DNA from 4 places in the Burkholderia sp. BCC0397 genome. Region 2 is predicted to be linked to each of the others. Evidence: predicted binding sites of a transcription regulator. Region 2 holds the regulator's gene; each other region holds the start of a gene.
The links. The regulator FNR, encoded in region 2, switches genes on or off when oxygen is low (the NO sensors DNR and NnrR bind a similar motif). The targets are predictions, from matches to a motif close to TTGATNNNNATCAA.
Positions count from the first base shown of each region.

Region 1 (4,186 bases), on a different contig from region 2:
GTTGTGCGGCTGGCCTTCGATCTCCTCGGGCGAAAAGCCGCTGACCTGGATGAATGCCGCGTTCGCGTACGTGATATAGCTGTCGGCATCGGTCGTCGACATCAGCGTCGCATCATCGGCAAATTCGAATTCGCGTTGCGTGACGGGCTGGTTGTTGCGCATGGTGTGGAGCTCCGGGTGACGGATCTTGCGTCCGCTCGTCGATTGATTCGAGACCCCGCGCATGGCGATCGATTCGCATGCGTGTGAGTCGGCTCCTGCGCTTTCGGCAAATTCGGCGAAAACATTATGCCGTATTCGGGTAAATATTCATTAAACATGCATCATCGTATTTTTGCCGAATAATTTGTTCACGGATAAAACGAAATGCCTTGCCGGGCAACGGTTTTCCGGCGATTCGTCTGATCATTGCGCACCATGATTTCGGTGCGATTTAACGCGCAACGACAAAATATGGAATACGAATATTTCTCGTTTATCGCCATTCGATTGAATCTGCCAAATTGAATAAGCGCTGTGCGCGACATTCCGGATTCATCGATCGAACCCGCACGTCGCGCACTCTTGCAACCATCACCTGAACACGTTCACCGCATCCACCAGCCGCGTCGCCTGCTGCTTCAGGCTTTCCGATGCCGCCGTGCTCTGTTCGACGAGCGCCGCGTTCTGCTGCGTGATGTTGTCCAGATGCACGACCGCCTGGTCGACCTGCTCGACACCCGTGCTCTGCTCGGCCGTCGACGAGCTGATCTCGGCAATCAGATCCGACACGCGCTTCACCTGCGTGACGATGTCCTCCATCGTCTTCCCCGCACCGTCGACGATCCGCGCGCCCGATTCGACCCGCTCGACACTCGCACCGATCAGCGTCTTGATCTCCTTCGCCGCGTTCGCGCTGCGCTGCGCGAGTGCCCGCACTTCGCCGGCCACCACCGCGAAACCGCGCCCCTGTTCGCCCGCGCGGGCGGCCTCGACCGCCGCGTTCAGCGCGAGGATGTTGGTCTGGAACGCGATGCCGTCGATCACGCCGATGATGTCGGCAATCCTGCGCGAGCTGTCGGTGATCTCGCTCATCGTCGTGACGACCTCGCTCACCGCCTGCCCGCCGCGCTCGGCCGCATCGCTCGCGGACACCGACAGCTGATTCGCCTGCAGCGCCGTCTCCGCATTGCTCGATACGGTCGCCGTCATTTCCGCCATCGACGCGGCCGTCTGCTGCACGCTCGAGGCGGCCTGTTCGGTGCGCGCGCTCAGGTCGCTGTTGCCCTGCGCGATCTCGTTGCTCGCACGCTGCACGTTGTGCACCTGTTCGCTGACGTCGTCGACGAGCCAACGGAACATCAGCCCGAGCTGGTTGAGCGTGCGCAGCGTCATGCCGATCTCGTCGACGCGATTCATCCGCACGCCGCGCCGGCTCTCGCCGGTCGCGACGTTCAGCGCCTGTTCATGCAGCCGCTTCAGCGGTTGCACGATCTGTGCGTCGAGCCACCAGCCGGCCGCGGCCGCCACGCCGACCGTCACGCCGGCAAACGCCGCGAGCCCGCCGCCGGCCAGCCCGCAGGCCCAACCCGCGCCGACGACCGCCGGCGCCAGCACGCACAGTGCCGAATGAACGCGCGCACGCACCGACATCGTCTGCGACAGCGATGCGATCCGCAGCAGCCCGGTGCGGATGACGAGCCCTTTGTGGAACCGGCGCTGGCCGGCCTTGCCTTCGCGAAACGCGCGATACAGCGCGTCCGCGGCCTGGCTCTCGTCGTGCGGCGCCTTCGTGCGCACCGACATGTAGCCTTGCGGCGCGCCGTTGCGCATCACCGGAATCGCATTCGCGCGCACCCAGTAGTGATCGCCGTTCTTGCGGCGGTTCTTCACGAGCGCGGTCCACGGCTCGCCGCGCCGCAGCGTCGCCCACATGTCGGCGAACGCTTCCTTCGGCATGTCCGGATGACGCACCACGTTGTGCGGCTGGCCGACGAGCTCCTCGTTCGAGAAGCCGCTCACCTGCGCGAACGTCGTGTTCGCGTAGGTGATGATGCTGTCGGCATCGGTCGTCGACATCAGCGTGACGTCGTCGGGAAAATCGAATTCCTGTTGGGTAACGGGCTGGTTGTTGCGCATGCAAGGCTCCGAAAGGCGGATCTGTCGTCCGCGCCGCGCTGAAATTGCGCTCAGTAGCCGAAAAACGGTTGATCGCTTTACGACACTCTCGTCCTTACTGTCGGCAATTCACCGGAAAACCTTAATTCCGTTGCGCATGAAATAGGCAACTTGGCCATTACCATGATTTCGATCAAATAATCCGGCGATAATCACTGCGCGCGTTTATCTGCCTGTCACGAAACGCCGCACGGCATCGACAATGCCCGCAGCCGTTGCGTGCGGCGAAACGATTGGCCTATCCTGATCCATTCCACCTGAATTCAAATTCGATGAAAAAGGCATTGCATGAACTGAATCGGCTGTCCCGGAATACGGCGACGGTCGCGCATGACCGCCATCAAGGCGATCAGGCCGCGTTTTTCCGTAATGGCAGCACCACGCGGTTTCGGGAACAACGCGAACCGGACGGCCGCCGGATGGCGCCGCCCGAAGGCATGCCGCGCCTGCCGTTGACGTACGCAATCGCCGCGCACCGGGTGGCCGCATGACGCGCCGCACCGCCGCCGACCGCGACGCGCTGTCGGCCCGCCCGCTTGCCCGCGATGACGTACCGCTCGTGTGGACCATCGACCGGCGCGAAATCATCGAACACCTGTACGTGCTGCGCGACGGTGCGCTGCATCTCGTGCCCGAGTTCTACGACGTGGCCGGCTGGCCCGACGGCGAAGCCGATCACTACACGCCGATCCTGCTCGACTGCCACGACCGCGGCGGCTGGTTTCTCGGCAGGTTCGACGGTGCGCGGCTCGTCGCGGCAGCGATCGTCGACAGCCGGCCGCTCGGCCCGCAGCGCGACATGCTGCAACTGAAGTTCCTGCACGTGAGCCACGACTGGCGCGGCTGCGGGCTCGGCGAACAGCTCTACCACGCGGCCCGCGCGCAGGCGCGCGCGATGGGCGCCGAGCGCCTGTACGTGTCGGCCACACCGTCGCAGCGCACGATCGACTTCTACCTGCGGCTCGGCTTCACGGTCAGCACAGCGCCCGATCCCGAGCTTTACGCGCTGGAACCCGAGGACATTCACCTGGAAGGGCCGACGGCCTGACGGCCTGGCACGCGGATGAAGCGTAGAATTTTCCGCTCTGCCACAGCGGCCATCAGCCGTCACGGAGCGCGACATTGAACAATGACCCGCCACCGCCCGCCACGCCGAAGATCCTCGTCAGCATGTGCGTGGTCGGCCATCCGGTCCGTTACAACGGCTCGGCGAAAACCGCCGCGCACGAGGCACTCGAACGGTGGCAGCGCGAAGGGCGTCTCGTGGCGGTCTGCCCGGAACTCGCGGGCGGCTTCAGCGTGCCGCGCCCGCCTGCCGAGATCGCCGGTGGCGCATCGGGGCAGCAGGTTCTGGCGGGGCACGCACGCATCGTCGACGTGAACGGCGCTGACGTGACGGCGCCGTTCGTTGCCGGCGCGCAAACCGCGCTGGCCCTCGCGCAGGCACACGACTGCCGCTTCGCGATCCTCGCCGACGGCAGCCCGTCGTGCGGCAGCACATTCATTTACGACGGAAGTTTCGAAAGCCGGCGGCACGCGGGCGCCGGTGTCACCGCGGCGCTGCTGCGCGAGCATGGCATCGAGGTGTTCGCGGATACCGAGATCGACGCGCTCGACGCGCGCCTCAGGCAACTGTCGCAGGCCGGTTAACGACGATGGGCAGCACGAGACACCTCGTGCCGCCCATCGCGGCGGACACAGCGTAGCGGCAAAGCGGCGCGTATCCGCCGCTTCACCGCATCACGCCGCTCAGACGCGTTCGATCGCGATCGCGATGCCCTGACCGACGCCGATGCACATCGTGCACAGCGCAAAACGGCCGTTCGTGCGATGCAACTGGTACATCGCGGTCGTCACGAGGCGCGCACCCGATGCGCCGAGCGGGTGGCCGAGCGCGATCGCGCCGCCGTTCGGGTTCACGCGCGGATCGTCGTCGGCGACGCCGAGCATGCGCAGCACCGCGAGGCCCTGAGACGCGAACGCCTCGTTCAGCTCGATCACGTCGAACTGGTCGATCGTCATCCCGAGC
Region 1 covers NZ_CADFDL010000019.1:32,781-36,966, forward strand. The annotation lists gene HWX03_RS34000 (PAS domain-containing methyl-accepting chemotaxis protein) at 1-162, opposite strand, end outside; gene HWX03_RS34005 (PAS domain-containing methyl-accepting chemotaxis protein) at 574-2,118, opposite strand; partial or broken gene HWX03_RS34010 (SAM-dependent methyltransferase) at 2,430-2,561, shown strand; gene HWX03_RS34015 (GNAT family N-acetyltransferase) at 2,645-3,205, shown strand; gene HWX03_RS34020 (DUF523 domain-containing protein) at 3,280-3,807, shown strand; gene pcaF (3-oxoadipyl-CoA thiolase) at 3,907-4,186, opposite strand, start outside.
Region 1: a site for FNR is predicted at 2,281-2,294, ahead of HWX03_RS34005 (PAS domain-containing methyl-accepting chemotaxis protein). Genes of this name have one in related genera too.

Region 2 (4,186 bases):
AAACATCGACGCGCGCAGGCCGGTCACAATCTTGCAGATCGCATCGCGCGACGGCAGTTCGCGAATGCCGCGCGGATGGCGCGTGCGATGGAGTTCCTCGCGCGACTCGCGCAAGCCGGCGACGATTTCTTCGAGGCCCCACTGACGGGCGGGTGATGTCGACATAAGCCAATGCGGGCAGCCGCGCTCGGTTGCACGGCCGCTAATAAAGTGACGGGTTCCGCAAGATTACCGCGTTTTTTGTCGGGGAGCGGCCCCCCGGGGATCGGCCGGACGGCCGACGCTGTTCGAATACGACGGCTCACTTCGAGATGCTGCTTGCGTCGATCCAGCGCACGGCCCAGTCGCGCGCGTGCGCGATCGCGTCGCCTTCGTCGTTGAACTGGAGCTCGATCGGAAAAAACCGGTTCGCCACGAGCTCCCCGTCGCTCGATCGGGAGATCACGACATAGGGCTTGAATGAACCGTCGCTGGCGCGTGCGGGCGCGCAATTCAACAGATAACCGCGGTGCGTGAAGGCAGTAGTCGCTTGCATGAATCCGCCACCTCTAGTCCCTTGCTTTGTTGTTCACTACCCGTCTTTAAGGGTGCTGCGGCGCCCCGGCGCGGGCAGAGGCGGCGAGACTCCATCCCCTGTCGCCGCTTCGCAGGAAAAGAATCATACTCTGTAGAAAACGCGTCTTCTAGCTGAAATAAATCATGACAAATCAGTGCGCGTCGCGCGACCGCGGCGATCGCCCGCGCGCCTTTTCCCGTCGTGCCCGGAACGGGATTTGCTTCGATCCGGAGCGTGTCGCCGCCAGGAGAGCCGCGATGGAATCATCCGCTCAAACCGCGCGTGCGCATCCGCGCAGCATCGAACTCGACAACGACGACACGCACGACAGCACGGTCGACACCGACGGCAAGAACCGCGAAGCGTCGCGCCTCGCCGGGGCCGGGCCGATTTCGCCCGACCAGATCACGCGCAGCAACGCGTCGCTCGTCAACGCGATGCCGGAAGCCGGCGACGGGCTCGCCGGGTTCGACAGCCGCCCCGACGGCAATCATCCGATGTTCGCGTTGCGCGCCGGCTACAGGGTGATCGAGAAAGGCTTCGCCGCGCCGCCTGCGGGCGACGCGCCGTTCGGTCCCGTTCACCGGATGTACGGCAGCGCGTACTGGCCCGGCCACAGCCGCCGGCCGGAGCGCATCATCGAGTTGACGGTCGTGCCGGGATAGCCGGCGCGGCGTTTGAATCGATCGTTCGTTTGGGAATCGCCATGGGTCGATGACGGTGAATCGGCGCGCGCGATTCAACCGCGCACCGATACTCGCTCGCACGGTGCCGGAGCGAATGACTCCGCGCATGGGCATGGGCATTCGCCGTCATGCATGCCGTGCATCGCATCGACGCACATGCGTTGACCGAAGTCATGGCGCCACGGCGCAGTTGCGATTGAATGGCGATACGTGAGGCGCATCGACTTGCTTGCCGTGCCGGGTCGATGCGCGCGCCGAACACACGACGCACATCGCGCAATGCAGCATGCGTCGCGCGCATGGCCACGCACGTCATCCACAGAAATCGCGCGGCTGCGCGGCACGGCGGGTATCTCGCTGCACGATCGTGCCCGTTGGTTTACTCTGCCTCGCAGCATCGCGCATTGCTCAGCCCGATCGGCCATCCGGCCGACTTCGTTTCAACCCGCCACTCGGAGACACTATGTACAAACGTATTCTGGTTGCCGTCGACGGCAGCGACACGTCCCGCCATGCGTTCGATGCCGCGCTGACGCTCGCGAAAGCGCACGGCGCGGAGCTGCAGCCGTTCTACGTCGTCGAGAACGCCGCGATCTACTACAACGTGCCCGGCTACGATCCGTCCGTGCTGCGCGATCAGCTCGTCGCGCAGGGCAACACGCTCGCGCAGGATTTCGCGAAGCTGATGCAGGCCGCCGGCGTGAAAGGCGAAACGCGGCTGAACGAAGCGACGTCGCTCAACGACGTATCGTCGCTGATCCTCGATGGCGCGAAAGCGTTCGGCGCCGATCTGCTCGTGCTCGGCACGCACGGCCGCCGCGGCTTCCGCCGCCTCGTGCTCGGCAGCATCGCCGAACAGTGCGTGCGCCACGCGACGCTGCCCGTGCTGCTGATTCCGGCGGCCGCCAACGCGGACGAGCCGGCTGCCTGAGCGGCGTTCGGCAGGCGCGGCCGGTCGCGACGTTTTGTCACCCGACAGCGGCAACTTGCGGTGGGACAATGATTTCGTCGATTCAACGCCGGAGTAAACGATCATGCTGACGCCCGTCGCCACCCGCCCTGCCGCCACGCCCCATGCCGCTAGCTGGGCTCCCCGTCAGGCCCCGCACTGCTCGTCGTGCGCGATGCGGCATCTGTGCATGCCGCAGGGCCTGGCGCCCGAAGCGCTCAGCCGCCTCGAGTCGGTCATCTGCGCGGCACGCCCGGTCAAGCGCGGCGAAGCGCTGTTCCGCGAAGGCGACGCATTCGACAACCTGTACGCGGTGCGCTCGGGTTCGCTGAAAACCGTCGCGACGCGCCACGACGGCCGCGAACAGGTCACGGGCCTGCACCTCGCCGGCGAAGCGCTCGGCCTCGACGGCATCTGCGACGATACGCATCCGCGCACCGCGGTCGCGCTGGAAGACAGCTCGGTCTGCGTGATTCCGTACAGCGCGCTCAAGGCGTTATGCTCGGAAGCCGGCTCGATGCAGTTGCGCATGCACAAGCTGATGAGCGAACAGATCGTGCGCGAAACGTCGCAAACGATGCTGCTCGGCTCGCTGAATGCCGAAGAGCGCGTCGCCGCTTTCCTGCTCGACGTCTCGTCGCGCTACCTGAAGCGCGGCTACTCGCCGTCGGAATTCAACCTGCGGATGACGCGCGAGGACATCGGCAGCTATCTCGGCATGACGCTCGAAACGGTCAGCCGCACGCTGTCGAAATTCCAGAAGCGCGGCCTGATCGAAATGCAGGGCCGCCACGTGCAGATCGTCGACTTCGACGGCCTGCAGCACCTCTGACCCCGCACGGCGCGCGCCCGTCGCACGCCGCTTGCATCACCTCGCCGGTCAATCGAGAAACAGCGCGGCACGCGCCTTCAGCGCCGCGCTGAAATCGTCGAGCCAGCCGATCGACAGACGCCAGCTCTGCCAGTACAGATCGATGTCGATGGTTCGCCCGCGCGACATGTCGATCAATTCACCTGCCGCCAGTTGGCGGTCGACCATCCGGTCCGGGCACATCCCCCATCCCAATCCCGTTTCGCACGCGCGCAGATAGCCCGCGACGTGCGGTATCCAGTGCTGCGGCGGATCGAGATCCGCGCGCGTCACGCGCCGAATGAAGCGCGCCTGCAAGCCGTCCTTCGGATTGAACATCACGCATGGCGCGCGGCGCAGCGCATCGCGCGTAATCCCCGCGTCGAAATAACGTGCGTAGAACGCCGGCGAGCACACCGCGCGATAGCGGATCCGCCCGAGCCGCTCCGACCGGCATCCCTGGATCGGCTCGGCCTGCGCGGTCACGGCGCCCTGCACGCTGCCGTCGCGGATGCGCGAGGCCGTGTAATCCTGATCGTCGATCACGAGGTCGAGCAGCGTCTCGCGCTCCGTGCAGAACGGCCCGACCGCGTCGATGAACCACGTCGCGACGCTGTCGTCGTTGACGGCCACGCGCAACGTCGGCCACGCGCTCGCGATCTGGCCCGGCAATGCGGGCATTCGGCCGCCCAGTTCGGCTTCCAGCAACTGCACGCGTTCGGTATGCCGGCACAGCAGCGCGCCCGAGGTGGTCGCGACACACGGCTGCCCGCGCTTGACGAGCACGCTGCCGACCCGCTCCTCCAGCAGCTTCACGCGCTGCGACACCGCCGACGGCGTGACATTCAGCTCCTTGGCCGCCCGCTCGAACGAACCGTGCCGGATCACGGCCGCGAGGGCATCGAGCAACGCGTAGTCGAGCATTAGATTTCCTTAATCTGCATTAGGTGATTTAGCTTCTCTTATTCCCCTGCCGATCGCAGACTAGCGCTACCCGATTCATTCGTCTACTGCTTCCACGGCTGTCCCTCATCATGAACTGGCTCGCTTTTTCCCACGGCGCCGCACTGTGTGCGTCGCTCATCGTCACCATCGGCGCGCAGAACGCGTTCGTGCTCCGGCAAGGCATCATGCGCTCGCATGTC
Region 2 covers NZ_CADFDL010000022.1:71,032-75,217, forward strand. The annotation lists gene epsC (serine O-acetyltransferase EpsC) at 1-165, opposite strand, end outside; gene HWX03_RS35970 (hypothetical protein) at 302-535, opposite strand; gene HWX03_RS35975 (DUF3005 domain-containing protein) at 814-1,221, shown strand; gene HWX03_RS35980 (universal stress protein) at 1,706-2,173, shown strand; gene fnr (fumarate/nitrate reduction transcriptional regulator Fnr) at 2,277-3,023, shown strand; gene HWX03_RS35990 (LysR family transcriptional regulator ArgP) at 3,072-3,965, opposite strand; gene HWX03_RS35995 (LysE/ArgO family amino acid transporter) at 4,076-4,186, shown strand, end outside.

Region 3 (4,186 bases), on a different contig from region 2:
GATCTGCACGGGATGATCCGACGTATCCGATCGGGATTCGCAAACCGGCGCCTGTCGTTTATTAAAAGCCGTGCGATTCGTTCCGTGTATTTCCGGCCGTCGAACAATAAAAACCTCTACCGATAAGAACTGCAAATTCATGACATCCCGACTTCTCGCCACGCTCGTTGCCGCGGCCTTGAGCTGCATTACCCTGCCCGCCGCCCACGCACGCACCTACGTCGCGCCGACGGCTTCGTTCGGCAAAGGGGCTTACGTTCATCAATTCGTGCTGCGCGACCCGGCCACGCAACAGCCGCTGCCGAACGCGCGCTATCGGCTGTTCCTGCCCGGCCAGGTAATCGCGGGGCTGCCCGTCAAGCCGGATCAGCACGACAGCGTGATTTTCGGCACGACGGACGCGGCCGGCCGCACGGCCAGGATCCGCCTGCCGAAATTGCATCCTCAGAAGCAATGGGTGTTCAACGCGATCGTCGGCGACGGCGACCTGGGCGAATCGTTCCGGCTGGTCGACCCGGGCGGCACGGCGACGCTCGGCCACGTCCCGTACGTGCTGGACGTGAATAACGAATATCTGGCGTGCGGCTATTCGGATGCGAACGGCTACACCCACTACGCGCAGTCGCGCACGCCGAGGAACGTCGATCTCTACGTCGGCACGCTGGCCGGCTCTGCCGATACCGACTGGTGCGCGGGCCCGGGCCTGACCATCGCGAACAGCACGAACGTCCCCGGCGCACCGGACCTGTATACGCAGTACCTCGGCACGCTGGTCGCCAACGGTGACCGGATCAGCAGCGAATTGCGGCGGCAGATCGTCGCCAAGCTGCTGTCGCTCGCGATCGCCGAACGCGACGCGAGCCGCGTGGCCGCCGTGCTCGATCTCGACAGGATTCCCGACGATCGCCTGAACGATATCGGCTATCGGCTCGCCGATGCGGGCGTCGAGGTCGACCGTGGGCTCGCGATGATCGACGCGCATCTCGCGCAATCGCCGGACGATCCGTATGCGCTCGACAGCAAGGGCTGGGCGCTGTATCGCCTCGGCCGCAACGACGAAGCACTCGCGTGGTTCGACCGCTCGATCGCGATCTTCGCGAAGAAAGACGGCGACGGCGACGCACGCGAAGCCCGTGCGACCGGGTTGGCGCACAAGGGCGAAGTGCTGTGGAAGCTGGGACGCCAGGATGAAGCGCGCGATGCGTTCGCGCAGGCAGGGAAGCTTCAGCCGCAGAACGCCGAGCTGGCGGAAACGTTGAAGCGACTGATGATTCAGATCGGGCAGGACGGCACGAAGACGCCGACGACGACCAGCGACTAGGCGAACTCGCGGCGGGGCAACGGCTGTCGCCGGTCGTCGCGAAATCGTGGCCGGACGTGCGCCGCCGCCTCGCCCATGGGTCACTCCTCGCCTTTCGGCCCCGGGTTCAGCATCACGACGAAGCCGGCCACGCCGACGATCAACGCGAGGGCGCCGCCGCGCAGCGCCGTCGCCGCGTCGAACAGCAGGCCCGTCACGACGGCCATCATCCCGGCGAGCGACACGAACACGGCGATCGCCGCGACGACGATGCGGTACTGGCGGCGTATCATCGCGCGCGCCGCCGCATCATGCCGCGGCCGCGGCGACCGGCGCGTCCGCGTCGTCGCCGCGAATCAGCAGCACCGGGCACTTCGCGCCGCGCACGAAACGCTCGGCGACGCTGCCGAGCAGCACGCGCCGGATGCCGCGCCGCCCGTGCGTACCGACCACCGCGAGATCGATCCCGCGTTCCTTCACGTAGCGTTGCAGGCGTTCCGCGATGTCTTCGCCGATGCTCTCGGTCTCGACCAGTTCGGCTTCGCCCTTCGCGCCGGCCAGCGCGATGATCTGTTCGGCTTCGCGCAGCACCTTGCGCCCGTCGTCGCGGATTTCCTCGACGAGCGCGTGCGGATCGAGCCGGCCGGCATACGTGAACAGCACCGACTTGTCGACCACATACACGACGCTGACGTGCGTGTCGCCCGCCAGCGCCACCTTCACGGCCTCGGCCAGCGCCTGTCTCGACGACGCGCTGCCGTCGACGGCCACCATGATCTTCTCGTACATGCGAACCTCGCTGGGGTGAGTTGCCGCGCGCACTGTCGCGCACGGCCATGTCTCCATCATCGGCCGACGGCGGGTTTGAATATTGACGGCGGTCAAGCCTGGCGGCGACCGCACATGCGGCAAAACGGCGCGACGGGAAGGGGAAAGCTTGCGTCGTCGGCAAGGCCGCGAACCGGGCCGGCAATGCGTGCGCCGATGCGCTTTCGAGCGGCCATCGCGCCGAAGGCGCTATCATCGACTATGCGACTTTCGTCCGGCCCTTTTTTGCCGGTCCCACTTTCAACTCGCTCAACCGACATGACAACGACTACCGAACGCGTGGACGGCGCCGCCCAGCATCTCGTCGCCGCCCGCCATGCCGGCTCGCCCGGCCCGCTGTTGCCCGATGCACTGCGCCCCGACGACATCGACACCGCGCTCGCGATCCAGCAGCGCGTGGCCGACCTGCTCGGCGAACCCGTCGGCGGATGGAAATGCGCGCTGCCGCCGCCCGATCGCGTGATCCTCGCGCCGATCTTCGCGTCGACGATCCGCGAAGCCGATGCGCCGTACCGCGTCGTCGGCGGCCCGATCGTGCGGATCGAACCGGAAATCGCATTCGTGCTCGATCGCGACCTGCCCGCGCGCGAGCAGCCGTATGACGAAGGCGACTTGCGCGCGGCGATCCGCGAAGTACGCCTCGTGCTCGAGATACTTGGCTGCCGCTATGCGGAGCCGGCGCGCGCGTCGAAGTTCGAGCTGCTGGCCGACGGGCAATTCAACCAGGGGCTGTGCGTCGGCCCGGTCGTGCCCGACGGATTGAACCTGCCGCTCGCGACGCTGGCGCTGTCGTTCGAAGGCGCGCTGAACCGCACGATCGACGGCCGCCATCCGGACGGCGATCCGCTGAAGCCGCTGGTGTGGCTCGTCAATTTCCTCGCGTCGCGCGGCGATGCGGTGCGCGCCGGCCAGATCGTGACGACCGGCTCGTATGCGGGCGCGATCGACGTGCCGCTCGGCGATGTGCTGACGGTGCGCTTCGGCGAGCTTGGCAGCCTGTCGGTGACGTTGACCGCGTGACGGGTCAGGTCACACTTTCACGCCCGAACCCGCCATGTCGCTGACACCGCTGCCCGCCCTGCTCGACGCCACCCTGCGCACGGTCGCGCGCCGTTACCGGCTGCCGCCGCTCGACCGCGCGTCGTCGCTGACCGCCGCGACGAACCCGGCCACCGCGCTGGCGATCGTGATCGAGGAAGCGCGCCGGATGCGGGCGGACGGCCACGCTCCCGGCGCCGACTTGCGGCAGCGCTTCATCGATGCGCTCGCACGGATGATCCGCGACGCGATGAATCCGTCATCCGGCGATCCGTCGTTCCAGGCCTCGGTGCTGCGTCACGATGCGCCGAACGTGCGCGAATACGCGTCGCTGTCCGCGCACGCCGAGCAGGACCGGCGCGCGCTCCACTCGGCCGTCAATGCGATCGCGCACCCGGCCAAGCTCGAGCGCAGCGCACAGGCCTGGCAACGCGACGGCCTCGCGCGCCTGCATGCGGCCGCGACCGCGACGTCCTGGGCCGAGCTACATGCCGCGCTCGCGCAACTGCTCGCGCTGCCCGAGATGGCGATCGACGAAGCGTTCGAGCAGGACATCGTCAAGCTCAAGGACAGCCCCGCGCTCGAACGCATGCTGCGGCTCGATGCACTGGCCGCGGACGAGGACGTCCGTCGCTACCGCGCGCTGTGGGTCCGCCAGGGCCCGCTCGTCGGCAGCACGGTCGCCGTCGCGCAGGGCGCCGCGTCCCAGCAGCGCGGCGCGGCCGTCGAGGCGCTGGCGGCGCAGGCGCTCGACGCACTGGCGCGCAGGCTCGACGCGGTGGACGAGCAACGCACCTACCGCGTGGTCACGTCGATGCGCGTGCCTTCGTCGATCCCGGGCCGGCACGACCGCGCGAAAACCGAATGGGACGCGATCCTGCTCGAGCGCGCGCGCGGCAGCGACCCGGCGCCCGCGTGGAACGTGCGCTTTCTCGTCGAAGCGAAGGCCTCCGCGGATGCCGCGACGACCGATCTGCCGCGCCTGCTGCGCGGCCTGAACCTGCTCGCGCAGGCGGCGCC
Region 3 covers NZ_CADFDL010000017.1:155,967-160,152, forward strand. The annotation lists gene HWX03_RS33145 (tetratricopeptide repeat protein) at 140-1,321, shown strand; gene HWX03_RS33150 (DUF2964 family protein) at 1,402-1,593, opposite strand; gene HWX03_RS33155 (universal stress protein) at 1,610-2,089, opposite strand; gene HWX03_RS33160 (fumarylacetoacetate hydrolase family protein) at 2,387-3,148, shown strand; gene HWX03_RS33165 (3-deoxy-D-arabino-heptulosonate 7-phosphate synthase) at 3,183-4,186, shown strand, end outside.
Region 3: a site for FNR is predicted at 2,172-2,185, ahead of HWX03_RS33155 (universal stress protein). Genes of this name have one in related genera too.

Region 4 (4,186 bases), on a different contig from region 2:
AGCGCTGGCGAGACCGTGCGTTTCATTCCGTTTTCCGAATTGCTGTCGTAACGCGACGGCTTCCCGAACCATGAAGATTCAGCTGAAATTTTTTGCAAGCGTGCGTGAAGCACTGGGCGTGGCCGACGAAGAAGCCAACGTGCCGGACAGCGTGACGACCGTCGGCGACGTGCGCGCGTGGCTGCGCGTGCGCGGCGGCGCGTGGGCCGACACGCTCGCCGAAGGGCGCGCATTGCGGATGGCCTGCAACCACGAGATGACCGACCCCGACACGCGGCTCACCGAAGGCTGCGAGGTCGCGTTTTTCCCGCCGGTGACGGGCGGTTGAGCTTTGCATGGGACCGGAGTAAGCGCTGAAGCGCCAACTCCGGTCGACAGGGACCGGTGATGGCAACGATACGAGTCCAGACGGACGATTTCGATTTGAATGCCGAAGTGGCGGCATTGCGTGCGCGCAACCCGAAGATCGGGGCGGTCGCGTGCTTCGTCGGCACGGTGCGCGACCTGAACGAAGGCGATGCGGTCGCCGCGATGGAGCTCGAGCACTATCCGGGAATGACCGAGAAGGCGCTCGAGAAGATCGCGGCCGAGGCCGGCCGGCGCTGGCCGGGCATCGACGTCGCGATCGTGCATCGCGTCGGCAGGCTGCTGCCGCTCGACCAGATCGTGATGGTCGCGACGGTCGCGTCGCACCGCGGCGATGCGTTCGCGTCGTGCGAGTTCGTGATGGACTATCTGAAGACCGAAGCGCCGTTCTGGAAGAAGGAAACGACGCCGGACGGCGAGCGCTGGGTCGATGCGCGCAGTACCGACGACGCCGCGCTCGCGCGCTGGGGCGTCGAGTCGGGCAACACGCCGCGCTGAGCGCGGCGCGCGGGACGATGCGGCGATGTGCCGCATGCGTGCCGTCGTCGCGCGTGACGGGCGTTACGCGTCCGGGTCGACGCTGCGCCCGATGATCTTGGTCGGAAACGGCTCGCCGCGGGCGCGCGACGGCAACGCATGCGGATCGTCGCCCGCGTCGCGGCGGCGCGGTGCGATCGCGTCGAGCAGCGCCTGCTGCTCGGGCGGAATCCGGTAGTCCCAACCGAACCGGCTCAACTGCAGGCTCTGCGCGATCCGCAGCGCGGGCTCCATGAAACGGATCGCCGCGGGCGGCGCGTAGCGCGCCTCGACGGTCCTCAGGAACAGCGACAGCCAGCGGCTGAAATGGGCCGGTTCGATCCCGTCGAGCGGCTGGTGCGCCTGCTGCACGTTGCCGCGATAGCCCTTGGTGCCGAGCACGAGGCTCGACCAGAACGTCACCATCTTCGGCAGATGATCGTCCCAGCGGCCGGCCAGCTTCGCGTCGAACACGGGCCCGAGCAGCGGATCGGCGCGCACGCGGTCGTAGAACGCGTAGACGAGATCGCGGATGTTGTCTTCGGTCGGCTCGGCGTCGCGGGGGCGGGCCGGTGCGGGTTCGGGCGAGGCGGGCAGGGCAGTCATGACGAAAAGGGGCCGGTGGATCGGGGCGGCGGCGCGGGCGACGCGCAGGACGCCGGCCGGATTTTGACGCAAAATAGCGTCCTATAACCCCTGGAAAACGTGTAAATATCACGCATCTTATTGTGCGCACGCGATCCCGGCAACCTGGGGCTGTGCCACGGCACCCTCCATCGGCCCTGCACGCATCGCGATCCGCCCGGCTCACGTCATCGGGGCACGATCGATCTTTTCCGTATTCGCTCATGAGACTCACCGACTACACCGACTATTCGCTGCGCGTGATGCTGTACCTGGCCGTGCGCGGCGAGGGGCTGGCGACGATCCAGGAGATCTCGGACGCCTACGGCATCTCGAAGAACCATCTGATGAAAGTCGTCCAGCAGCTCGGCGAGCTGGGCTGGGTCGACACCGTTCGCGGCCGCAACGGCGGGTTGCGGCTGTTTGCCGATTCGCTGCAACTGACGGTCGGCCAGGTCGTGCGGGCGACCGAAAACGACTTCGCGCTGGTCGGCTGCTTTTCGCCCGACGGCGGCGAGTCGCGCGGCTGCGTGATCGAGCCGCAGTGCCGGCTGAAGGGCGTGCTGGCGGCCGCGCGCGATGCGTTCTTCGCGGAACTCGATCGTCATACGCTCGGCGAACTGGCCGAGCCCGCCTCTCCGCTCGCGGCGCTGCTCGGCATCCGTCCGGTCGCGCTCGTGCGTGCCGCGCCGGTGCCGGACGACGCGCCGGCAGCCGCCGAGCCGTCGTCCAAGGCCAACTGACACGCAGGCGCCGCGCGCCCACTTCGCGCCCACCCCAGCACGCCGCCGGGCCGTTCTCAGGCGATCCGGCAATTTTTGCGCTGAATCAACCCGAATTTCGCTTGAAAGCCGCATAACCATCCTCATCTTGGTGTTAATCGAAAATTGGAGGTCTCGACTAAATGAGAATCGACAAGCTCACCACCAAGTTCCAGGAAGCACTCGCGGACGCGCAAAGCCTTGCGGCAGGCCGCGACAATCAATACATCGAACCCGTTCACGTACTCGCGGCGCTGGTCGCGCAGCAGGACGGCTCGGCCCGCTCGCTGATGTCGCGTGCGGGCGTTCACGTGCAGGCGCTGCAAGGCGCGCTGAACGAAGCCATTTCGCGCCTGCCGCAAGTGACGGGCACGGGCGGCGACATCCAGATCGGCCGTGAGTTGGCCGGGCTGCTGAATCAGGCCGACAAGGAAGCGCAGAAGCTCAACGACACGTTCATCGCGAGCGAGATGTTCCTGCTCGCCGTGTCCGACGACAAGGGCGAGGCCGGCAAGCTCGCACGCCAGCACGGTCTCACGCGCAAGTCGCTCGAAGCCGCGATCGCCGCGGTGCGCGGCGGCTCGCAGGTGCACAGCCAGGATGCGGAAAGCCAACGCGAGGCGCTGAAGAAATACACGGTCGACCTGACCGAGCGCGCCCGCGCGGGCAAGCTCGATCCGGTGATCGGCCGCGACGACGAAATCCGCCGCTCGATCCAGATCCTGCAGCGCCGCACCAAGAACAACCCGGTGTTGATCGGCGAGCCGGGCGTCGGCAAGACCGCGATCGTCGAAGGGCTCGCGCAGCGGATCGTCAACGGCGAAGTGCCCGAGACGCTGAAGGGCAAGCGCGTGCTGTCGCTCGACATGGCCGCGCTGCTCGCCGGTGCGAAGTATCGCGGCGAGTTCGAGGAACGCCTGAAGGCCGTGCTCAACGACATCGCGAAGGACGAAGGCCGGACGATCGTCTTCATCGACGAGATCCACACGATGGTCGGCGCGGGCAAGGCCGAAGGCGCGATGGATGCGGGCAACATGCTGAAGCCGGCGCTGTCGCGCGGCGAGCTGCACTGCATCGGTGCGACCACGCTCGACGAATACCGCAAGTACATCGAGAAGGACGCCGCGCTCGAACGCCGCTTCCAGAAGGTGCTCGTCGACGAGCCGAGCGTCGAGGCGACGATCGCGATCCTGCGCGGGCTGCAGGAGAAGTACGAACTGCACCACGGTGTCGACATCACCGACCCGGCGATCGTCGCCGCGGCCGAGCTGTCGCATCGCTACATCACCGACCGCTTCCTGCCCGACAAGGCCATCGACCTGATCGACGAAGCCGCTTCGAAGATCAAGATGGAAATCGATTCGAAGCCCGAAGAGATGGACAAGCTCGACCGTCGTCTGATCCAGCTGAAGATCGAGCGCGAAGCCGTGAAGAAGGAGCAGGACGAAGCGTCGCAGAAGCGCCTGCAACTGATCGAGGAAGAGATCGACCGCCTCGGCCGCGAGTATTCGGATCTCGAAGAGATCTGGACCGCCGAGAAGGCGGCGGTGCAGGGCAGCGCGCAGCTCAAGGAAGAGATCGAGAAGGTGCGGGCGGACATCGCGCGCCTGCAGCGTGAAGGCAAGCTGGAGAAGGTCGCCGAGCTGCAGTACGGCAAGCTGCCGCAGCTCGAGGCACAGCTGAAGCAGGTCACGCAGGCGGAAGAGCAGGAGCAGCACAACCCGACGCGCCCGCGCCTGCTGCGCACGCAGGTCGGCGCCGAGGAAATCGCGGAAGTCGTGTCGCGTTCGACGGGCATTCCCGTGTCGCGGATGATGCAGGGCGAACGCGAGAAGCTGCTGCACATCGAGGAAAAGCTGCACGAGCGCGTGGTCGGCCAGGACGAGGCGATCAGCGCGGTGGCCGATGCGATCCGTCGT
Region 4 covers NZ_CADFDL010000002.1:1,044,650-1,048,835, forward strand. The annotation lists gene glp (gephyrin-like molybdotransferase Glp) at 1-51, shown strand, start outside; gene moaD (molybdopterin converting factor subunit 1) at 71-328, shown strand; gene HWX03_RS09620 (molybdenum cofactor biosynthesis protein MoaE) at 388-864, shown strand; gene HWX03_RS09625 (group III truncated hemoglobin) at 928-1,488, opposite strand; gene HWX03_RS09630 (Rrf2 family transcriptional regulator) at 1,731-2,249, shown strand; gene clpB (ATP-dependent chaperone ClpB) at 2,411-4,186, shown strand, end outside.
Region 4: a site for FNR is predicted at 2,325-2,338, ahead of clpB (ATP-dependent chaperone ClpB). Genes of this name have one in related genera too.